Regions from separate parts of the Priestia sp. FSL R5-0597 genome, predicted to be linked through region 1. Evidence: riboswitches for the same ligand, from Rfam matches in the RefSeq annotation. Region 1 holds a riboswitch; the other holds the start of a gene.
The links. A riboswitch is a leader RNA that binds a small molecule or an ion and turns the genes downstream of it on or off. The one in region 1 is predicted to bind FMN.
Positions count from the first base shown of each region.

Region 2: linked by a shared signal. The riboswitch ahead of ribE (riboflavin synthase) and the one ahead of MKX72_RS22040 (ECF transporter S component) in region 1 are both predicted to bind FMN.

Region 1 is NZ_JBBOUZ010000001.1:4,162,397-4,174,783, forward strand. Features, by position in the region: gene MKX72_RS21980 (asparaginase) at 1-856, shown strand, start outside; gene MKX72_RS21985 (YpdA family putative bacillithiol disulfide reductase) at 876-1,847, opposite strand; gene MKX72_RS21990 (Glu/Leu/Phe/Val family dehydrogenase) at 1,980-3,245, opposite strand; gene MKX72_RS21995 (genetic competence negative regulator) at 3,603-4,205, opposite strand; gene MKX72_RS22000 (MerR family transcriptional regulator) at 4,333-5,244, opposite strand; gene MKX72_RS22005 (metallophosphoesterase) at 5,352-6,119, opposite strand; gene MKX72_RS22010 (hypothetical protein) at 6,140-6,514, opposite strand; gene MKX72_RS22015 (DUF2663 family protein) at 6,569-7,024, opposite strand; gene MKX72_RS22020 (CPBP family intramembrane glutamic endopeptidase) at 7,113-7,718, opposite strand; gene MKX72_RS22025 (RecQ family ATP-dependent DNA helicase) at 7,718-9,235, opposite strand; gene MKX72_RS22030 (helix-turn-helix domain-containing protein) at 9,259-10,308, opposite strand; gene MKX72_RS22035 (ferredoxin) at 10,566-10,814, shown strand; gene MKX72_RS22040 (ECF transporter S component) at 10,896-11,471, opposite strand; FMN riboswitch at 11,626-11,769, opposite strand; gene serA (phosphoglycerate dehydrogenase) at 12,069-12,387, shown strand, end outside.
Region 2 is NZ_JBBOUZ010000001.1:1,298,712-1,311,098, forward strand. Features, by position in the region: gene MKX72_RS06580 (YkvI family membrane protein) at 5-1,039, shown strand; FMN riboswitch at 1,147-1,297, shown strand; gene ribE (riboflavin synthase) at 1,576-2,235, shown strand; gene MKX72_RS06590 (bifunctional 3,4-dihydroxy-2-butanone-4-phosphate synthase/GTP cyclohydrolase II) at 2,252-3,445, shown strand; gene ribH (6,7-dimethyl-8-ribityllumazine synthase) at 3,537-4,007, shown strand; gene MKX72_RS06600 (hypothetical protein) at 4,390-5,262, shown strand; gene glcT (glucose PTS transporter transcription antiterminator GlcT) at 5,394-6,242, shown strand; gene ptsG (glucose-specific PTS transporter subunit IIBC) at 6,513-8,567, shown strand; gene MKX72_RS06615 (phosphocarrier protein HPr) at 8,586-8,852, shown strand; gene ptsP (phosphoenolpyruvate--protein phosphotransferase) at 8,852-10,573, shown strand; gene MKX72_RS06625 (LrgB family protein) at 10,615-11,301, opposite strand; gene MKX72_RS06630 (CidA/LrgA family protein) at 11,298-11,666, opposite strand; gene MKX72_RS06635 (LysR family transcriptional regulator) at 12,164-12,387, opposite strand, start outside.

The DNA.
Region 1 (12,387 bases):
TTCAGGTATGGCCAATGTAATCGTAGAAGAAGCATTTCATCTGCCTTCTCCTCACATTACTCCTAAGGAAATGCTTATACTTTCAAAAAAAATACGCGATAAAATTAATGAAGGCAAAATTGATGCAGTCGTGTTAACCCACGGCACGGACACGCTGGAAGAAACCGCTTATTTTTTAGATTTAACAGTGCATACAGATATTCCAATTGTCTTAACTGGAGCTATGAGATCAAGCAATGAAATCGGTTCAGACGGTCCTTATAATTTTATATCTGCGGTTCGGGTGGCTATTAGTGAAGGGGCAAAAGGAAAAGGTGTCTTAGTTGTAATGAACGATGAAATTCATACCGCTGAAAATGTGACCAAGACCCACACAAGCAACGTGGCGACATTTCAAAGCCCTCAGTACGGGCCAATAGGATTAATCACAAAACGCGGCGTATCTTTTCACCACATGCCTACAGAACATGAATTTTATCCTGTTAATCAAATAGATAAACAAATCACTTTATTAAAAGCTTATGCAGGAATGGACGACCATTTATTTCAAGCAGTGGCTTCAATGAATGTTGATGGACTTGTAATTGAAGCCCTCGGTCAAGGAAATCTGCCTCCTCTCACCATTCCAGGAATTCAATTGCTTTTGAAGCGAAAGATACCCATCGTGCTCGTTTCTCGCTGTTTTAATGGAATTGCTCAAGATGTATATGGGTATGAAGGCGGTGGCAAGCTGTTAAAAGAGATGGGCGTTATTTTTTCAAATGGCTTAAATGGTCCTAAAGCACGCATTAAACTGTTGGTTGCTCTCCAAGTAACAACGAATCATGATGAGCTGCAGCAGCTATTTAATCATTAGTAAAACAACGCATAGAAACCTATGCGTTGTTTTTGTTGATAATATGAGAAGCGATTGATTTCCCATGAAAACGTCCATTTTCAATAAAAATCTCATTAGCATTGTTTCCTGCAGCAATCACACCAGCGATATAAATTCCTTCCACGTTTGTTTCCATCGTCTCTTCGTTAAAAGAAGGGCGGCCTGTTTCATCATCTAATTCCACACCCATTTTTGTTAAAAACGAGTGATCAGGGTGATAGCCAGTCATGGCAAAAACGAAATCGTTACTAATCGTAAATTCTTTCCCTTCCTGCTCATATGTTACCGTTTCATCCGTTATCTTTGTTACATGAGCGTTAAAATGCATCCCAATCGTTCCATTTCGAACCAGCGCTTCAAATTCAGGCAATATCCAAGGTTTTACGCTAGGGGAGTAATCTGAGCCACGATAAATAACCGTCACCCTTGCATCACACTTCACCAATTCCAGAGCTGCATCGACGCTAGAGTTTTTTCCGCCTATAACGACTACATCTTTATCAAAATACGGATGCGCTTCTTTGAAATAATGAAATACCTTTGATAAATCTTCACCAGGAACATTCATATAATTAGGATGATCGTAATAGCCCGTAGCTATAATGACATTCTCCGCTTCATATGTCTCTTTGGATGTTGTGACAATAATTTGGTTTTCCGCTTGTTTGTCTACTTGCAAGACACGTTCAAACGGCTGAATTCGAACTTGCTTGCGCTTCACCACTTCTCGGTAGTAAGCAAGAGCTTGGTTGCGCACAGGCTTACGATTTTCGGTAATAAAAGGGACATCCCCAATTTCTAGTTTTTCACTTGAACTAAAAAACGTTTGGTGGGTCGGATAGTTATAAATTGCATTCACAATATTGCCTTTTTCAATTACAAGGGCATCAATACCTGTATGTTGAAGCTCAATAGCTGCTGAAAGCCCGCATGGTCCTCCGCCAACAATAATTACTTTTTCTTTCTTCATGCCTGTCACTCCTTCAGTTGTAAACGCACCTTTTTTTTATTTTAACGCAGTGTAAAACAAAAAAATCTCCTCATTAATGATAGGAGATTTTTTCTATTTACGCAATTGTTCTGCTGTTCTGCTGTTCTGTTTTTAAATCCAGCCTCTGAAGCGAGAGCCTTCTGCCATTTTTCTTACGCCTATCATATAAGCAGCTAGACGCATGTCGACTTTTCGAGTTGTAGAAGTTTCGTAGATGTTATTAAATGATTTCACCATTACTTTTTCAAGCTTTTCTTCTACTTCTTCTTCCGTCCAATAATAACCTTGGTTATTTTGCACCCATTCAAAATAAGAGACTGTTACACCGCCCGCACTTGCCAAAACGTCTGGAACTAATAAAATCCCTCTCTCTGACAAGATGCGCGTTGCTTCAAGAGTTGTTGGTCCATTTGCTGCTTCCACCACAATACTCGCTTGAATGTTATGGGCATTTTCTTCTGTAATTTGATTTTCAATCGCAGCTGGAACTAGGATGTCACAGTCAAGTTCAAGCAGCTCTTTGTTGCTGATAGTATTATTGAATAATTTCGTTACTGTACCAAAGCTATCGCGTCGATCTAATAAATAATCAATGTCTAAACCATTAGGATCATGCAGCGCTCCGTATGCATCAGATATCCCTACAATTTTAGCACCAGCGTCGTGCATGAACTTAGCTAAAAAGCTTCCTGCATTTCCAAACCCTTGTACTACTACCCGTGCACCTTGTAATTCAATGCCTCGTTTTTTCGCTGCTTCACGAATACAAATAGTTACTCCTTTTGCAGTCGCTGTTTCACGGCCGTGCGAACCACCTAAGACAAGGGGCTTTCCAGTAATAAAGCCAGGCGAGTTAAATTCATCAATCCGGCTGTATTCATCCATCATCCAAGCCATAATTTGTGAATTTGTAAACACATCCGGCGCTGGAATATCCTTTGTTGGTCCAACAATTTGGCTAATCGCACGAACATATCCGCGGCTTAAACGCTCTAATTCTCCAAAAGACATATTTCGAGGATCACAAACAATTCCACCTTTTCCTCCACCGTAAGGAAGGTCAACGATTCCACATTTTAAACTCATCCATATAGATAGAGCTTTTACTTCTTTTTCAGTTACGTTTGGGTGAAAACGAATTCCACCTTTCGTAGGACCAACTGCATCGTTATGCTGCGCTCGGTGACCTGTAAAAATCTTAACTGATCCGTCATCCATACGAACAGGAATTTTTACTGTCATCATTCGTAATGGCTCTTTTAATAGTTCATACACTTCATCAGGATAGCCTAGTTTTTCTAACGCTTTATGTATCACTGTTTGTGTAGATTTTAAAACATCATGCTTCTCTTCTTGACTATTTTTACTGTCTTGCATCTTGTCGGCTACCATCTGTAAACCTCCTAAAATGTATCGAAAATTATTCGTTTTTAATTGAATGGTGCTTCTTTCATGACATAGTATACACCCTTAGTTTTACATTGCAAAGGAAAATATCGAACTTTTAGTATTTTTTGTGTTCTTCTAAGAAAACGCTTCCAATAACTTTACAAGGTATGCTACAATGTTTTAAGTCTGCCTCTTTCCTAGTATGCGTTAATCGTCTTAAAAAAATAAAAAACACCCGGTGATAAAGAGCACTTTCAACAACTTTGTACAAGCTGAAAGTGCAGCCACTCTTATTTTAATAAAAGTGCTTTATCCTTCACGGGTGTAATTATTTCAATTAAACAGTTAAGAAAAGACAGAGTTAATATACTCCAGAGCTCTCTTTTCTACTAATATTTTTCCATATTCATTTACGCGGTGCTTTGTAATTGTAGAGGGATTTCCATACTCCGCCAAAACCGCAATCATATTCCCAACTTCAGCCGGTGACAGCATGTGATAATCCAACAGCACGTAAAAACGTTTTTCGAATGAATAGAGCACGCTATCCGTATCGTAAAAGTTTGACATGCGCTTGGTCAGCTGAATGACATCTTCAAATGAATCAAACTCAAAAAACATGTCTTCGCTTTCATCTAGCATGACCTGCATTTCAATGAAGTCCTCGAACTCGTCTTCATCGAACTCACCGTAGCTGGTTTCTTCTTCATACTGCTTTGTCACAAATACAACCATTCCCTGTGCTTGAAGTGAAAAAACTTCTACCGAAAGAGAATTTGTAGGTTCAAAGTTCAGTTCTTGAGAAGCTTGCTCTATCATTTCACGAAAGAGCTGTTTTACTTTGAATGTATCTGTCCATAGATCTTCTTTTGTTAACCCTCTTTCTTTTAAATCATCGTAGGTCAAAAAAACTTTTAGCTTATTATAGTTTAATCGTTCAAGCCTCATTAGCGTCCCTCCCCGCTTGCACTCATAACCACATGGTTCGATAATGCAGTATATGTATTTTTTGGAAAACGGTTCGTGATGTTTACTTACGAGTTTACAGGTTTATGAAAGGAAAGACAAGCTATTCTCAATCAATTTCTGCTAATTTTTTTGTTAGCCAGCTGTTCCACTCTTCTTTTGTATTTCCTAAAATAAACGGCTGAGCCTCGCCTTTTCTTTTGCTATCTAAACCATCAAACACATAACCGCCTAATCCTACTTTAAGATGCGGGAATTTCTTTATCATTTGGTTCGTCAAATTCAGTGTTTTCTCGGCATTTTCCATCATTGTGCATGACATAAATAAAAACGTTGGGTCTACTTCTTTAACAATTAGCTCAACATCTTTATCTTCAATGCTGCTTCCTAAATAAATAACCTCAAACCCTTTACGGCGTAAAAATAGCGTAAAGACTAGAAGTCCAACTTCATGTGTCTCATTAGGCCCACATACAGCAATCGCTTTAGGCAATAAGCCATTTGAAGGCAGCGAATAAAAAATCATGCTGATACGCGTTTTTAATACTTGAGTCGTATAATGCTCATGAGCACTTGTGATTTGCCCTTTTTCCCACATATCTCCAACCGTCACGAGTAGAGAACCCAAAATATCAATAACCACTTTTTCTACCGAATACAGGCTAAACGCATGATTAATTAAATCCTGTGCTTTTCCTTCTTCAAAAGATAGAAGCATCGTTAACAGCTCATCCCTAATTTTCTGAGGGGAATCTACTTCTCCTTCTTCTTCAAACGCTCCTACTGTACTACTTTCCGTTTCTAATAACGAAACCGCTTGACTAATCGTAAAACCTCCGCTCACTTTTTCCGTGAGCCATTTTAATTTCCGCAAATCTTCCTCTGTATATAACCGATGCCCCGATTCATTGCGGACAGGATTTAAAATTTGATAGCGTCGTTCCCATGCACGCAAAGTTCCCGGCTGGATCCCGACCATATTTGAGATGGCTTTAATATTATACTTCCCTTCGTGAGCCATACGTAACCTCCAACTACTCTTCGTGAACTGTTTCTATTAATTGAATTATAGGATAAGTTATCCTGTGTGTAAAATTTGTATATGCTATGTAAAGAGTTTGTTCAAGGCTATTCTTTCCTTTTTAAAGTGATATAATGCGTTTGTGCTCTAGCTTGTAAACGGAGAGGCAGGGAGGTTGTACCATATCCATTACTAACAAAAAGAGGAATCTGTCTTTTCTCTTTCAGCCCTCCTAATTCATACATACCAAAATTAAATAAGCGTATCTGTCCTCCGTGTGTATGTCCGCTCAAAATTAAATCTACTTTTGATTCTTCATCTACATAATAGATAACATCAGGATTGTGGCTTAGAAGAATGGTAAGCTGGTCAGGTTCAATGGAAGAAACAGCTCGCTTTAGATCCATCTCACCTTCGGATAAATCATCTACTCCCGCAAAATTGCATGTAGTACCATGTTTAGAAACTGCAGAGACATGCTCGTTTTTAAGGGTAATAACTCCCTCATCCTTAAGCATCTGCTTCAATTGCACTTGACTTACTTCGTAATCATTATTTCCCCATACAAAATAGACCGGTCCAAGCGTTTTAAGCTTTTGAATATTTTGACGAGCACGCAATAAAGGTACTCCTCCTTCTAGTAAGTCACCGCCTATGATCACAAAATCTACTTCACCAGGTATTTTTTCCAACAACTTCGACGAAACTGTTCGCTTATGTACATCCGATATAAAAAACAGGCGTAAAGGCTGCTGATTTCCGGGAAATGTTGATAAATGAATCGTTCTTTCTTCTACATATGTACGATGGGCTTCCGAAAACATAAAAATCAGCAGGCCTATGCCTAACGCTAAAATAATTAAAGAAATAACCATATATTCTCCTTCTTTTCATTTTATACACGGTGTGTTTCTGTTAAAGAAGAAAGGGCATAAATTGTCGCAATTGTTAACAAACCTACTACTTGATAAAGCGCAACTGTACTTAACGATAAAACTCCTATCACACATAGACATGAAACAAGATATTCATGCCATTTTACCTTATAGCCTTTTAGAAACAACCGACTTTGCAGAAACACTTTACGAACTGCCGCCGACAGACAAAAAAGAGCCGTGAAAAATAAGATTATAATACCAAACACATCTAACGGATGTAAAATCATTTGAATAAGTAAATAGGTTAACGAAGCTTTTGAGCCTACAGCCGTTAAACTGCTGATATAATAACTGCATAACCACGCAGCCAGCAAGTTAAACCAATCTCTCACAAAAAAACCCCCTTCACTAAACTTCTATGTAAAAAGAGGCTTTTTCATGCGATTCTATTTATTTTCATGATATAAATTAATTCCATAAGTGGACTGCATCCAGCGGAACGTTTCTTTTCGGTTCTCCCATGTTTCAGGCGTCGCCCATAGCTCTTTGCTTCTTTTAATAATCTCACAGCGCAAGTCTTGAAAAGTCTTTTCCGCTTTCTCGCTTTTTTTCTGCAGCTGTACAGTATAAAAATAAAGGGAGACGGTAAGCAATAGAAACATCAAATGCCCTATGTTACCTAACAAAAATGAGAAAAATTCGCTAAACGTCGTAAAAAAACCGCTTTGAAATATGAAAAAAAAGTAGCTAATAACAGCCGTTACGCTGGCTAAAAACAAAAGCTTCCATCTTTTCTCTTTAGCTTTCAGCTTATTAACCGTCTCTTTTCTTTTGATAACGCTCGCTAATATATATTGAAGTGTTTCATCGCTTTCAAAGTCTATCAACTTGTTTTCCAACATTCCACCCCCTCGTATGCTAGTACAACATATGAGTGAATATAAAAGATTATGTGGATAACACTGAAAATAATGGCTGTTTCCTTAACCTTTACTGCATGAGTTCTTCTGACTGTACAGATTTCCCTTTTGACTTTCGTATCTGCAGGCCTAATAAAAAATCAATGAGAAAATGAGTAAAAATCGTGACATACAAATTTTCAGTCCACCAAAACAGCAACCCTATTAAAAAGCTTAAAACCACAACCGAAATAAATAGAAACCACTTTTTTAAATATCGAATGTGAACGAGTGCAAATACGATACTCGCCCAAAAAAGGCCAAACTGAACTTGTATAACCCCTCGAAATAATATTTCTTCTGAACAGGCAACGATTAGGCAAATAAGGGCTAGATGAGGAATGGAACGATTAGCAAATAAACGTTCATTAATCCCTCCGTCATCATATAAATGCTCGGGTACACACTTCATTAGAAGCATATCTCCTCCTACTACCAAGAGAGCTGTACCTCCCCCGTACAATAAAATAGAAGCCCAATCCAGCTCAAAAAACTGTAAAAAGGAATGCCACGAATCAAATGTGAAAAAACCGATGCCTAAAGCAATAAAGCAGATGAGCAGCTGCGTTACATATAAATTTTTAACCAGCTCTGCATCCGTCATGGATGAAATAAGCTCTTGCTGTGACTTTGCCATTATATCTCTCCTTGACGAAGCAAACGAGCTAATTCTAATTCCCAGCCTTGAAATGTCCATTGCTCTTGCTCACCATTTGTTTTTTTATAGGCTTCTAAATCCAATCCGCAGCAATCGCAACAATTCTGAAGCTCTGATTTTCCCAGCTCATTGAAATAGCCAAGCAGCACCTGACGACGGCATTCTTTTGCCTCAATAAACTCCTTCATCGCACGGTACTTGTCATGTTTGTTTCGAAGACGTTTATTTACAGCTGCAACAATCGTTTCATGCAGCGATTCAGGGATTTTCCTAGGTTCAACATGTTCATTTTCCACTACATTTTCTCTGTACAAATAATAACGAATAAATCGCCAATGTGTTTCTTGAATACCCACTGTATAAAGAAAATGAGACTCTACTTGTTTTAAAGGAATGGCCTGATCATGATTTCGTAAATACGACAGGCAGTATAAGATGATATCTGAAGAAGGAAGCTCAATTTCAAGTAAAGAATGAGCAAAATCATCGTCTCCTTCAGCATAAAGCAAAATCGCAATACTGTTTTGCTGATCGCGTCCACTTCTTCCAATTTCCTGTACGTATGCTTCTAGCTGCGTAGGTGTATGAAAATGAATAACAAAGCGAACATTCGATTTATTAACCCCCATTCCAAATGCACTTGTGCAGCAAATGATATCCAGCTGATTTTCTAAAAATTGCTGTTGAACAAGCATTCTTTCATTCGGTTCCATTCCCCCATGGTAATACTGCACTCGCTGTATCCCATTTTCCTTTAGAAGCTGTGTTAATGCTTCTGTCCAAGATCGGCTGGAACAATAGATAATTCCTGGACTTTGCAGTTCACTAACGTACATCAGCAACTTCTCTTTTTTCTCTTCAATACTTGCAACAAAATCAACTTTCATCGCAATATTACTTCGATTCATGGAATAGATGTGCTCGTTGACAGCAGGCAGCGATAAGTAGCGCTTAATATCTTCCACTACTTCCCTAGTCGCAGTTCCTGTTAGTGCCAGACATAGCGGACTGCCAAGTTCCTTCCATATATCTCCTAACTGAAGATAATCCAAACGGAAATCATGTCCCCACTGAGAAATACAGTGCGCCTCGTCCACAACGAAAAGGCCTACCTTTGCCTGTTTTAATGCTTCTACCACAACAGCGTTTTGCAAAATTTCAGGAGATGCATAAATAAAACGATAAAAAGCTAAATCTTTTAGCGCCCGTCTTTTTTCTTCTTGTTGTAGGAAACTATTTAAGGCAATAACTCTCTTTTCTCCACTTGCCTTTAGTTGTTGAACTTGATCTTCCATCAGTGAAATTAAAGGAGATACAATCAGCACCGGTCGGTTCAACACATAAGCGGGGAGCTGATAGCACAATGATTTCCCTGTTCCTGTAGGAAGAACCGCTAACACATTATGACCTGTTAAAATATCTTGAATAATCTCTTTTTGTCCTAGTCGAAATTGGCTATAGCCAAATTGTTTCTGTAGAAGTTGTTCTATCTTCACATCAAACACCACTTTTTTTAGTATCAGGTAAAATGTTTTGCTAATACGAGACGAATCTGAAAATAGGTAACGTCGTCTTTTACTTCTTCCTTTATCGCCTTTAATTTATTTGTACGCAAACTTTCAAAAGCCGAGATAATTTCTTCCTGCTGCTTAGGCGATACGTATGCATCGATTGAAAAAGATGGAACAAACAGAGCTAATTCTGCAATATGATCTTCAATTGTACTTTCTTTTAAACGCCTTATATAAGCAATTTCTTCAAGCGCCTTTCCTTTTTGAAGCCAGCTATACGTTTTTAACGTCGAGCTTGTCAAAGGCAATTCTAAATATAGATCATGCAAAAAAGAAGAAAGTACATGAAAGCTTTCATTATTTTGACTCACTTTTTCAATGATATGATGAATAACCCCTAAAAGTTGAATATGCACATAATGCTCATCGAGTTCATATTGATATGCTAACTGATTTTTTGTAAAGCCTACTCTTTCGTATCCAGTCAGTTGCAAAACAAAAAGAGACGCATCCCGTTCCGTACAATCTTTCAAGCACGTTCGGAGCTCTTTGAATAGCTCGGCGGCTAACTCTTGACGCGTTTGCTTTTGAGACATAATATACGTTTTGACCCATTGAATGACCTCAGGATTTTTGGAAATGGGTAAAAACCCTTTTTGAAAATACTGTAGGTTTGATAAGGTCTGAATGAACAAAGTGATTCTTGCTAAAAATAATTGAGTACTGCTTGCGAATTTCCATCCGTCTAAAGCTGGATGAAAGGGCCGAGCCGTCAGTTCATCTTCAAGGCGTGTTCGTCCCTTATCTGTCATCACATACTTTTGATTTTCAGTTTCTTCGATATACTGCTGTTCTTTTAAATATGCAACGCAGGTTTCAAAAGACCGTTTATCTAAGTAAAAAAATGACTGAAAAAGAAAAGAGATTCCAAAAATTTTTCCGTCTTGAATTGTTTGCGCTGACTTTTTACCTGTTAATAAATGATAAATACCATAGGCGGTTCGCTCACCTTTTAACTGTTTTATACAAAATAAAATGCTAACTTGAATATAATTCAAAGGTGTCAACTTCCTTTCTCATTCATTGTACCAAAAGTGACCAATAGCATGTGAGATAAAGGCTTTTTAGCTCTTTCCTTTATGTATCAAAACGTTTGGATAAGTGAAGAAACCTTGATTTGATAAGCATTCTCAGTGACTTTTCTATTGAAAAGTTTTATAAATCATTTTACAATGAATAAGGAGAAATTTCACTCTTGATTCGCGAAGAGATTATATAATGAGAAATTTTCGAACACTTTACAGGAGGTCTTGTTATGCCAAAATATACAATTGTTGATAAAGATACTTGCATCGCATGCGGCGCTTGCGGAGCAGCAGCACCAGACATTTATGATTATGATGATGAAGGTATTGCATTCGTAACATTAGATGATAACCAAGGTGTAGTAGAAATTCCAGAAGATCTAGAAGATGATATGATGGATGCAATGGAAGGCTGCCCTACGGATTCAATTCGCGTAGCGGATGAAAAATTCGAAGGCGATGCTAATAAATTCGAATAAGTATTGAACAAACCTGTAGTATAGTACATGCTGCAGGTTTTTTTATATATAAAAATCGCTCTCCCCGGGAGAGCGATTGAATTAAACAGCAACGCGGCGCGTGATCCATTGCTTCATTTTTGAAAACAATAAGACAAAAATAACCCCTGTTGCTGCTCCTTTTATTAAGTTAAACGGCAAAATACCTGCAACGATATATTGACGCGCTTGTTCACTAGACATTTCTGGCGATTGTAAGAAGATTGTATACGCTGGTAAAAAGACATAATAATTTAAGACAGCCATGAGTACCGTCATTACAACCGTACCCGTAACCAAACCTATCGTTACGCCTTTAGCTGTTTTAAATCGACGGAACATATATGATACAGGAAGAACGAACAGTAAACCAGCTACAAAGTTCGCCACTTGACCAACCGGAACCCCTGTAGCACTTCCTTGAATTAAATAATTCAATAAATTTTTTATTCCTTCTACTATAACAGCAGCCATAGGTCCAAATAGAAGTGCTGCTACGAGTGCAGGAATTTCGCTAAAATCAATTGTTAAAAACGGAGGTAATCCAGGAATCGGAAAATTAATCATCATTAAAATGTAAGCAATACTGCTTAACATTCCTAGTATAACCAGCTTTTGAGTTTTCTTACTTTGTTGCATCTTGCCTCTCTCCTTCTTTGTGATCCACTCTTCAAAGAAGAAAGGTTCAACTTCATATCCCCACGCAAAAACCTCCCAACAAATGATTCGTTGAGAGGAGACATGGCAGGCATATTTAATAAACGTTCATCACATTAGGTTTTGAACGCTGAACCTCCACCTTCTCCCATCCAGACTGTACTGTCGGCTTTGGAATTTCACCAAATCTGCTCGTATGTATTACATATAAGCTCGCGGGCTCAAAACAATTTGTTTTTTTACCGCCGGTCGGGAATTTCACCCTGCCCCGAAGATAGACCAATATTTAATTATGAATTTATTATATGTTATCTCGAATTAAAAGTAAATAAAGAAGTTTTTTTAATTCCTATTAAATTGATGTCTTTTATAAACTTCATTACTGTTTTATATGTAAAATAAGGAAATAAGTGCATAACCAACAGCATTATGACATATTTATAGTTTCAATTTTACGTTTACAATTGTGTATTTGATAACTAATTGTAAAGTTTAAAAAATATAATTGACAGAATTTTTTTAACATGGTAAATTATCAAATATTTGATGATAGTAAAATTCAAGGGAGATGTTCACGTCATGTATAACGTATTAGTAGCTGATTCAATTAGCAATGAAGGTCTTGCTCCACTACTTGAAGCTCCTCATGTGAATCTTACGCGAAAAAAAGTTGAAGAAGTTGAGAATGATTTGCATACGTACGATGCGCTTTTAGTACGGAGTGCTACGACGGTTACAGAGGATTTGCTGGCAAAAATGCCGAATTTAAAAATTGTTGCTCGCGCTGGAGTAGGTGTCGATAATATTGATATTGAAGCCTCAACCAAACGAGGGGTTGTCGTTATTAACGCGCCGAACGGAAATACCATTTCAACGGCGGAACATACATTTGCTATGA
Region 2 (12,387 bases), 2.9 Mb from region 1:
GGGCATGAAAAGGTGGAAAATCACGCTGCAGGTTGCTGCTACGTATGTAGGCACCGTTGTAGGAGCCGGTTTTGCAACAGGCAAGGAAATTGTTCAATTTTTTACACAGTACGGGGAACTTGGAATGGTTGGAATTTTGGTCAGCGGCTTGTTTTTTATTTGGCTAGGTTCGAAAATGATGCTGCTTTCGCACGCAATTGGGGCTTCTTCTTATCAGCAGCTTAATACATATTTATTTGGTGATGTACTTGGAAAAGCGGTAAACGGTGTAATGATCGTCATTTTATTTGGAGTAACTTCAGTCATGCTAGCGAGTACGGGGGCAATAGGAAAAGAACAGTTCGGGCTGTGGCCTCCTGTTGGGATGATTTGTACAATTGTTTTAACTTATATATTTATCGCAAGAGGAATTAACGGTATTTTAATGGTTAATTCTCTTGTTGTGCCGATGATGCTTTCATTTGCTTTTATCATCTTTGTGCCAAATGTCAGCTATTTCTCACTGATTCAAACGAAGCCAGACTTAACGCTCGTCACACAGTGGAAGTGGGCGGTTAGTCCCTTTTTATATATTTCCCTAAATCTAGCTTTGGCTCAGGCCGTTTTAGTTCCATTAGGAAGCTCCGTGAAAGATAAGAGCGTGATCAAAAAAGGGGCCGTAATAGGAGGATGTGTACTTACGTTTATGCTTGTTTCTACTCATCTTGCCCTTTCCAATTTGCCTTATTCATTTCAACTTGATATTCCTATGAGTGCCGTTGTTAAAAATATCTCAGCGTGGGTGAATGTTTTATTTACGGTAGTTGTGTTAGGCGAGATTTTTACTACATTGATTGGAAATGTATTTGGAATCGCTAAACAGCTTCAATCATTTCTTCCCCTGAATGACAAACAAGCTTTTGCGTTTATTATCTTGGCATGCTTTATTATCGGGCAATTTGGATATGCTCAGCTTCTTGAGTTTTTGTATCCGATATTTGGCTATATTGGACTAGCTTTTGTATGGATGCTATGTATTAAAAAAGAAAAAATAAGCTAAAAGCTGGATTTTGAAGAGCGGATGTGAAAAAACGAAGTTAAATGATGTGACAAGTCGATTTTACTTTGCTATAATGTAAAACAAATAAGACTCTAGCAGTCGAATATATTATCCTTCGGGGTCGGGTGTAAGTCCCAACCGGCGGTGATAAAGCATATGCTTTTAAGCCCGTGACCCGTTTTCATACGATGTATGTTAGCGGTGGATCTAGTTAAAATCTAGAGCCGACAGTAAAAGTCTGGATGGGAGAAGGATCAGGAAGCACAGTTGTTTTTTTGTGTTGTATTAATAAGGGACAGGTTTGCCTTTTTTAAAGCTACCCTTGTTTTCATACACAAAACATAACTGTTTATTTCGTATACAATTAGCGGAATTTTGCATAGATAAAACTGATTCAGCTCAGCCGACCCCTTGGACATTTGTTCAAGGGGCTTTTTTATTTTCAGTGGTTGGGGGAAAGATAAATATGAAAAAAAAGCAGCTGCTATTTCAAAACGGCATAAGAAGTTGGAATAGCGCCAAAGCAGGTGAAGAAAATGTTCACAGGTATTATTGAAGAAATTGGAAAAATAAAACGGATTCAAAAGGCTACAGAAGCAATTGTTCTTACGATTGATGCGAAGACCGTGTTAGAAGATGTGAACTTAGGGGACAGTATTTCAGTTAACGGCGTTTGTTTAACCGTAACAGCTTACTCTCAAAATGAATTTACGGTCGACGTCATGCCGGAGACGATTAAAGCAAGTACCCTGCAGCTTCTAACCGTTGGATCACGTGTTAACTTAGAACGGGCGATGGCTGCAAATGGCCGGTTTGGAGGGCATTTCGTTAGCGGACACGTTGATGGAATTGGAACCATTGTAAGCAAAACACGTAAAGGAAATGCCTTTTATTATGAAATTCAAGTCGACCCTGAACTTCGTGAATTTATGATGTTAAAAGGATCTGTTTCTGTAGACGGAACAAGTCTTACTATTTTTGATGTCAGCAACCAATCATTTACTATTTCTCTTATTCCTCATACGGTGCTTCACACAGTCGTGGGAGACAAACAGCGAGGAGACAAGGTGAATATTGAATGCGACATGTTAGCTAAATATATGCATCAAATGATGACGAATAAGTCAACTCCTGGCGCCTCGAATCGTTCAGGTAATATGAAGGATTTATTGCAGCAGCATGGTTTTACAAATTAACAGTGAGGTGAAAGAGATGTTTCATAAAGTAGAAGAAGCCATTGAAGAGTTAAAAAAGGGAAAAGTGGTTATTGTATGCGACGATGAAGATCGAGAAAATGAAGGAGATTTTATTGCATTAGCCGAAAAAACGACGCCTGAGGTTATTAACTTTATGGCTACTCATGGAAGAGGATTAATTTGTACACCTGTTAATGAAGAAATTGCGCATAAATTGAATCTTCACCCAATGGTAGTGAACAATACGGATGTACATGGAACAGCATTTACAGTAAGTATTGATCATATTTCAAGTACAACAGGTATCAGTGCGTACGAACGTTCTGCTACCGTTATGGCTCTTGTAAATGAAGCAACGGTAGCAAGTGATTTTCAACGACCAGGACACATTTTTCCGTTGATTGCAAAAGACGGGGGCGTTCTGCAGCGTGCGGGTCATACAGAGGCCGCTGTTGATTTAGCCGTGTTAGCAGGAGGAAAGCCTGCGGGTGTTATTTGTGAAATCATGAATGAAGATGGAACAATGGCACGCGTACCGGATTTAACAAAGATTGCAGAGCAATTTGATTTAAAAATGATTACAATAAAAGATTTGATTGCCTACCGCCGCAAACATGACCAGCTGATTAGCCGTGAAGTAGAAGTAAGCTTACCTACGGCATTTGGTGATTTTAAGGCTGTAGGATATACAAATAAACTTGATAATAAAGAACATGTGGCTCTTATCAAAGGTGATATCGATCATAATAGCCCCGTTCTCGTGCGTGTTCACTCCGAGTGTTTGACTGGAGATGTGTTTGGCTCTGAGCGCTGTGACTGCGGTCCTCAGCTTCACGCAGCTCTTACGCAAATTGAAGAAGAAGGACGCGGCATTCTGCTGTATATGCGTCAAGAGGGCAGAGGTATTGGCTTATTAAATAAGCTAAGAGCATATAAGCTGCAGGAAGAAGGATACGATACCGTAGAAGCGAATGAAAAACTCGGGTTTGCTGCGGATTTACGAGAGTATGGAATCGGTGCTCAAATCTTAAAGGACCTTGGAGTCAAACAAATGAAGCTTTTAACGAACAATCCTCGCAAAATTACTGGGCTAAAAGGCTACGACCTTGAAGTGGTAGAGAGAGTGCCTCTTCAAATGCCGGCAGTGGATGCCAATAAAAAATACTTAGATACCAAAGCTAAAAAACTAGGTCATTTATTACATTTATAAGTTTACACTTTTTTTCGTTATAACAAATGAAGCTAATTCATGAAAAGAAATGTAAATAACTATATATTACTACTAGCAGGAGGAACAAGAGATGAATCATTTATATGAAGGAAATTTAGTTGGCACAGGATTAAAAATCGGAATCGTGGTAGGGCGTTTTAATGAATTTATTACAGGGCGTTTACTTAGTGGAGCAGAAGATGCGCTTAAACGTCACGGCGTAGCTGATGAAGATGTAGACGTGGCTTGGGTACCGGGTGCTTATGAAATTCCATTAATCGCTAAAAAATTAGCTGAATCTAAAAAATATGACGCGGTTATTACGCTAGGAACGGTTATTCGAGGAGCTACTCCACACTTTGATTTTGTATGTAATGAAGTAGCAAAAGGCGTTGCATCTCAAAGCTTACAAACAGGCGTACCAATTATCTTTGGTGTATTAACAACTGAAACAATTGAGCAAGCAATTGAACGTGCAGGAACAAAAGCAGGAAACAAAGGATGGGAAGCTGCAGCATCAGCTATCGAAATGGCCAACCTTTCAAAAATGATTGAAGGATAATAGAGGTCATTCCAGTTTTTGTAAGATAAAGAGTTAAAAGAGGCTGAAACAAAAGTATGGTAGTTGAAAGAAGATCCGAACGATGAATCGTTCGGATTTTTTCATGGTTAGGGTTACATTACAACATAGGTTTCCTGTATGTAGGCTTCTAACTGTTGAGTGGAGAGCAGGGCGAAGGCTCCTGTACGGAAAGCGAAGCCTTGCAGGGAAATCAACTGCAGTGCAGCAAGCGATCCATACTATCTCATGTATCCGATTTGTTCGCCTTTAGATTGGATTGATGTAGTATGTCTCAATCTCTTTTGAATAGAAGCTAGCTATGTATAATTTAGCTAAAACGTCTTACTCTAAGTAATAATTAGGTCGTAAAAGGGAGACGTCTATGCCTCATTATACTGCTTTTTTTGCATTGATTATTATCAGCACAGCCGTTTTGCTTACAGTATTCATACGTAAAAAAGATAAAAAGCTAGTCGTTTTGCTTTTTTTTATCATTGGAATGGCTTATGTACTAGAGTATGTTGTATTTGTGTTGTTTGAAAGTTACGAGTACGATCCTGATTTTATGACCAATGAATATTTTGATAATTTGTTTGGGTCCTTAACTTCTCAAACGTTTGCTTTTCCAATCATGGCTATGGTGGTAGCTGCTTATCAATTAAAATTTCGCTATATTTTAATCATTTCGGCTATGTTTATGGGGATTGAAGAATTATTTTTACACTGGGATATTTATACACATCACTGGTGGAAAACAATTTATACAGGCGTTTTAATGACTATAGGCTTTAGTATTTCAAAGATTTGGTATGTATGGCTAACAGAACGGTATATGACATTTGTGCATTACGCTACATTTTTTCTGGGAATGCTCGCCATTACTTCTACTATTATGTTTCTGCTGTTAGCATACTTTCATAATAATTGGTTTTATACGGGATGGTTTGCGTCGGTTACTCATGATTCCGTAAATGCAACGATGATTTATGTTTGTATTGTTACGATTCTCCTCGTTTGGAGTGTAGTCAAAGAATTTTTTATTGGAGCTGGGATCATTATAGCGGGGCTGCGTATAGTAGATATTTTACTAATTCACTATGGGATTTTACTGGTATCTATTACCACTTCACTTGTTCTTTTTACGCTTTTACAAGCGGGTATATTCATTCTGAGCGTTATGCTTCAACATTTTATTATGAAAAATTGTTATGGGACGAGTAAAAAAGACGTTGCGTTTCCAGCGAAGAACTACTAAGATAATACGTAACTCAAATAGTTTAGTTCAATAATATTTGAAACAAAGAAAAATGAATTGACGGTTATGCGTATTATTTGTAAGATAGGAAAGCAAATAATAGAAAGCCGAAACAGGGGAGTGAAGGATTCGTGAAAGAGTCCTTTTTTGTAGAAAAGGTACTTAATAATAATGTATTAATTGCTAAACACCTTACCTATGATGAAGTTGTGCTAATTGGGAAAGGAATAGGGTTCAACAAGAAAAAAGGCGATGAAATCGATGCAAAAGCTGTGGAAAAAATGTTTTTGCTAAAGAGTGAAGAAGAGCAAGAACAGTACAAGCAGCTTTTAGCTCAGGTGGATGAAGATGTAATTGAAATGATGAATGATATTGTAACGCATATTCAAAAACGCGTTAATATCCCTTTGAATGAGCATATACACATTTCATTGACAGATCATATCGCCTTTGCGATAAAACGTTTTCAGCAGGGGATGGGTCTTAAAAATCCATTTTTACTTGAAACAAAAGCCTTATATCCAGAGGAATATACGATCGCATCTGAAGTGGTAGAGATCATTAGTCGTAAAATAGGCGTGCAGCTTCCGGTAGGAGAGATTGGTTTTATCGCGCTTCATATCCATAGTGCGCTGACTGAAAAAAACCTGTTAGAAGTGAATCAAGACTCGCAGCTTATTCAAACGATTATTAATGTGATTGAAGAATCGCTTCATCTGCAGGTAGACAAAGAATCTGTACACTATATGAGATTGATTCGTCATTTGCATTTTGCCATTGATCGAGTAAAAACAGGGGAAAAAATAGAAGAGCCAAAAAAAATTGCTTTGCTATTGAAAGAAGAATATCCTCTGTGTTACAATGTGTCTTGGAAAGTGATAAAAGTAATGCAGCAAGCGTTACATTTACCTGTGTATGAAGCAGAAGCAGTTTACTTAACGATGCATCTGCAGCGACTTATAACAAAAACGGATTTATAAAATCATTTCAATACGTGTTACTGATACGATCAGGCATGAGTGAGAAATGAAGCGATGTGTAATTGGATGAGTATATCCATTTGTCGTTTCTTTTTCCTCATGCCTTTTTTTGTTATAAGAAAGCGCAATCATTGAAGACTTCGCCTCATAACACCGGGAAATGTAATGAGTTTTCTAGTTAAAGAAAGCGTTTTATGAAAGCGCGTTAATGATTCACGTATCAAATAAATAGCTTGTTGCACACTAAATATATAAAAGGAGGTAAGCGCCATGTTTAAAAAACTTTTTGGAGTATTACAAAAAGTCGGAAAAGCGCTTATGCTACCGGTTGCGATTTTACCGGCAGCAGGGATTTTACTTGGAGTAGGGACAGCGCTTCAAAACCCTACATTGTTGGATGCAGTACCGGCACTTGGTGCAGACTGGGTTCAATTAGTTTCAAATGTTTTGTCGCAGGCGGGTCAAATCGTATTTGACAACTTATCGCTATTGTTTGCCGTTGGTGTTGCCGTTGGTTTAGCCGGTGGTGACGGTGTAGCAGGTATTGCTGCAATCGTAGGTTACTTAATTATGAACAAAACGATGAGCACAATCTTAGTGGCTACAGGACAACTAGATCCTGACAAAATGGGTGCTAATCCAGCTTACACTAGCATCTTAGGAATTCCTACGTTAGCTACGGGTGTATTCGGGGGTATCATAGTAGGTATTTTAGCTTCATCCATGTATAATCGTTATTTCAATATTGAATTACCATCTTACTTAGGGTTCTTTGCAGGAAAACGATTTGTACCAATTATTACTGGGGTATTTTCAATTCTTTTAGGTGTTATTATGATTTTCATTTGGCCGCCAATTCAAAGCGGATTAAATGCTTTCTCTACCAACATGATTGATGCAAACCCAACTTTATCAGCGTTTGTATTTGGATTAATTGAACGTTCATTAATTCCATTTGGACTTCATCACATCTTCTACTCTCCGTTCTGGTTTGAGTTTGGTGATTATGTCAATAAAGCAGGTCAACATATTCATGGTGACCAAAAGATTTTCTTTGCTCAATTAGCAGATGGCGTGCCTTTAACAGCAGGAACATTCCAAGTTGGTAAATTCCCGTTCATGATGTTCGGATTGCCAGCAGCCGCTCTTGCGATTTATCACGAAGCGCGTCCTGAAAACAAAAAATATGTAGCTGGTATCATGGGTTCAGCTGCTTTAACATCTTTCTTAACGGGTATTACAGAGCCGCTTGAGTTCTCGTTCTTATTCGTAGCACCAGTATTATTTGCGATTCACGCAGTATTTGCTGGTTTGTCGTTTATGGTTATGCAATTATTAAATGTTAAAATCGGTATGACATTCTCAGGTGGGGTTATCGATTACGTTCTATTTGGAGTTATGCAAAACCGCACAGCATGGTGGCTAGTTATTCCAGTAGGTTTAGTTCTAGCAGTTATCTACTACTTCGGTTTCCGCTTTGCAATCCGTAAATTTAACTTAAAAACACCGGGTCGTGAAGATAAAGAAGAAGGAGAAGAAGATGTAAAAGTAGAAGCAGCAGAGCTTCCGACAAATATTTTGGCTGCACTTGGCGGTAAAGAAAACATTACACATTTAGATGCTTGTATTACGCGTTTACGTGTTTCAGTAGATGATGTGGGTAACGTTGATAAAAACCGTTTGAAAAAACTTGGAGCAGCTGGTGTTCTTGAAGTTGGTAACAATATTCAAGCTATTTTCGGTCCGAAATCTGACACGTTAAAAGGTCAAATTCAAGACATTATGAATGGCAAAACACCGGTTGTCACAAAAGAAGAGACAAAAACAATTGAAAAACCTGTTGCAACATCTGAAGTAGGAAGCGATAATGGTAATGATATTGTTTCACCGATTGAGGGAGAATTGGTACCTTTATCGGAAGTACCAGATCAGGTATTTTCACAAAAATTAATGGGTGACGGTTTTGCGATTATTCCGAAAACAGGCACAGTAGTTGCACCAGTGGACGGAAAAATAGTAAACTTATTCCCGACGAAACATGCTTTAGGTATTGAATCAACGACTGGACGTGAAATTTTAATTCACGTTGGTATTGATACAGTTAATTTAAAAGGCGAAGGTTTTGAAGCTTTAGTTGCCCAAGGCGATGAAGTGAAAAAAGGACAGCCTCTATTGAAAATTGATTTAGACTTTGTAAAAGAAAATGCGCCATCGACGATTACGCCGATCATTTTCACGAATTTACAAGCTGATGAAAAAATTGATATCTTAAAGCAGGGCCAAGTTTCTCAACAAGAAGCAAATATTATTAACATTTCAAAGTAAAAAGGAGATTGATTTAACATGGCACAAAAAACATTTACAGTAACAGCAGACTCAGGAATTCACGCACGTCCAGCAACAACTTTAGTACAAGCAGCAAGCAAATTTGATTCTGACATCAACTTAGAATTCAACGGTAAAACTGTAAACTTAAAATCAATCATGGGCGTTATGTCTTTAGGTATTCAAAAAGGCGCTACAATCACTATCTCTGCAGAAGGTTCTGACGAAGCAGATGCACTTGCTGCTCTTGAAGATACAATGAGCAAAGAAGGATTAGGCGAATAATGACAAAGGAAATTCAAGGCATTGCCGCTTCTAGCGGCATTGCTATTGCTAAAGCATTTCGTCTAGAAAATCCAGAATTAACCGTTGAAAAAAAATCAGTAACTGAAGTTGAAGCAGAAGTAGCACGTCTAGAAGCTGCGCTAGAAAAATCAAAATCAGAACTTGAAATTATTAGAGAGCACGCTCGTAAAGAACTTGGAGATGACAAAGCAGAAATCTTTGAAGCTCACTTATTAGTTCTAAGCGATCCTGAACTTATTAATCCAATTAAAGATAAAATTACGAATGAAAATGTAAACGCTGAACATGCACTTGATGAAGTAGCGGCAATGTTTATTAATATGTTTGAGTCAATGGACAATGAATATATGAAAGAACGTGCTGCTGATATCCGTGACGTAACCAAACGTGTATTAGCTCATCTTTTAGGTGTAAACGTTTCAAATCCAAGCTTAATCTCAGAAGAAGTTGTCATTATCGCAGAAGATTTAACGCCGTCTGATACAGCACAGTTAAATCGTAAGTTCGTAAAAGGATTTACAACAGATATTGGCGGACGTACTTCTCACTCAGCAATTATGGCCCGTTCAATGGAGATCCCAGCTGTTGTAGGTACAAAAACAGTTATGGAAGACATTCAAAACGGCGTATTAGTAATTGTTGATGGTTTAGATGGCGAAGTTATCGTTGATCCAAGCGAAGAAACAGTAAAAGCTTACGAGAAAAAAGCCGCTGAGTATGCAGAACAAAAAGCTGAGTGGGCTAAGCTTGTAAATGAAAAAACGGTTTCAGCTGATGATCATCACGTTGAACTTGCAGCTAACATTGGTACACCAGAAGATGTAAAAGGCGTATTAGAAAACGGCGGCGAAGGCGTTGGCCTTTATCGTACAGAATTCTTATATATGGGCCGCGAAGATCTTCCGACGGAAGAAGAGCAGTTTACTTCTTATAAAACAGTTCTTGAACGTATGGAAGGCAAACCAGTGGTTGTTCGTACTCTTGACATCGGTGGAGACAAAGAGCTTCCTTATTTAAATCTACCAAAAGAAATGAACCCATTCTTAGGATTCCGTGCTATCCGCTTATGTCTAGAGATGCAAGACATGTTCCGTACACAGCTTCGTGCGCTTCTACGTGCAAGCGTATACGGTAATCTGAAAATTATGTTTCCTATGATTGCTACTGTTGATGAGTTCCGTCAAGCAAAAGCTATTCTTTTAGAAGAAAAAGCAAAACTTCAACAAGAAGGCGTACAAGTTTCGGAAGACATCGAAGTAGGGATGATGGTAGAGATTCCTTCTTCAGCGGTAATCGCAGATTTATTTGCTAAAGAAGTAGATTTCTTCTCTATCGGAACAAACGATTTAATTCAATATACGCTTGCTGCTGACCGCATGAATGAGCGCGTGTCTTATTTATACCAACCGTATAACCCAGCGATTCTTCGCTTAGTGAATATGGTAATCAAAGCGGCTCACAAAGAAGGTAAGTGGGTAGGCATGTGCGGAGAGATGGCAGGAGATGAGATTGCCATTCCAATTCTTTTAGGCTTAGGCTTAGATGAATTCTCAATGAGTGCAACGTCTATTCTGAAAGCTCGTTCTCAAATCCGTCAATTATCAAAAGCTGATATCGAACCTCATTTAGATACAATTCTATCAATGTCTTCTACGGAAGAAGTTATTGAGTTCGTAAAATCAACTTTTCATATTGGATAATAAAAAGGTGTGATCATATATGATCACACCTTTTTTATCTTTTAAGAGAAAATAGTAGGCAAAAGCATATTTGCAAACAGCATTGTAAGAAGTGCTGCTACGATCATGCCAAGGCTAGAAAAAGTGCCTTCAATTTTTCCAAATTCAAAAGCTCTTGCTGTACCTGTCCCATGGGAAGCTACTCCTAAAAGAAGACCTCTTGCTAGAGAAGAATGCAGTGCGAGGAGCTTAATCAGTTTTGGAGCGACCATACATCCTACTACACCGGTTATAATCACAAACATAATGGTAATATTCGGATCTCCTCCTAGCGTCTGAGACACATTAACGGCAATAGGAATCGTAACCGATCTTGGAATCAAGCTATGAACCAGCGTTGATTGTAAATGAAACACTAATGCTAACAGCATGGAAGAAATCATGGCAGCAAACGTTCCGAGCCCTACGCTTAAGCTGATTTCAACACGATGTTTTTTGAGTAAATCAAAGTATTTAAACATAGGAACAGCAAAAGCAACAGTTGCTGGTCCAAGCATAAAGCTAATAGCACTGGCACCTTGCTTATAATGATCATAAGAGCCATTCGTTACTAATAAGATGCCAATTAAAAGAATGGGGGCTAGTAAAATAGGGGAAACTAGCATAGACTTATATTTTTTATAGAGCACTTTTGTGCCGACATAAACGAGCAGTGTAAGCGGAAGAGCAATCCATGTGAGTAATGTCATTTTAGCGAACCTTCCTTTTTTCTTGAAATATGTTCTGCAATGATTCCCGTTACAGACATCACAATAATCGTACTGATTGTGATAATAATCACAATCTGGATTCCAAAATGCATCAATACATCTCCATAATTGATGAGTCCAACGACGGCTGGTATGAAAAATAATAATAGTTCTCCCACTAACAGTGTTCCACCTTGTTCAACCCAGCTTAATTTAATTACTTTAAAGTACAGTAAGAAAAACAGTAAGAAAAATCCGATGATACTACCTGGCACTGGGAGGTCAAACCACTGTGAAATACTTTCTCCTATTAAAAACAGAGCCGTTAGTAATAAAATCTGTAAAATCACCATAATCAGTTTCATGATTAGCCTCCTTTATTTATGTTTTTATTCATTCATTCCTAGTTTGTTGAGACAATAATGGAGTCGTCTATGCTGAAAAGACGACTCCATCATGGGAAAAGAGAAACTATTTGGATTTTGCAAATGGGGATACAACTTAAGTAAATGAATGCTACACACTTATCTTACAAAAAAACGACTATAATATGAAATATATAATAACTATGATAACTATTCTTTTTAGTTATAGTCGCAAGAAATCTCTTTACAAATGCGTTGGTAACCTTTTCAAAAAAGCGTTTGTGAAATATAAGGTGTAATTATTTAATAAAAGGCAATCAAAAAAAGAAATTGTGACATGCCTACATCCATTCAATCTAAAGACGAACCAATGGGATAAATGATTTAGTATGAATGACTTGTTACACCGCCATGAAAAAAATCCGAACGAGTTTGATTCTTGATGGAGAATCAGGCTCGTTCGGATTTTTAATTAAACTACTTTTGTCTTAGCTTTGTTAAACTGTACTTTTAATATAATCAATAAAAGCCTGCGTAGCATAAGAGATATATCGATCTTTTTTAACGATTAAAGCAATTTCCCATGGAATAGCATTCTCGAGATTAATTACTTTCATATGCTCCAAATCAAGCTTTTCACATAGTGAATAAGGGAAAAGAGCAATGCCGAGATTAGCAGCTACCAGCTCTCCAATGAAGTCCCACTGAGAGCTTTTAAAAG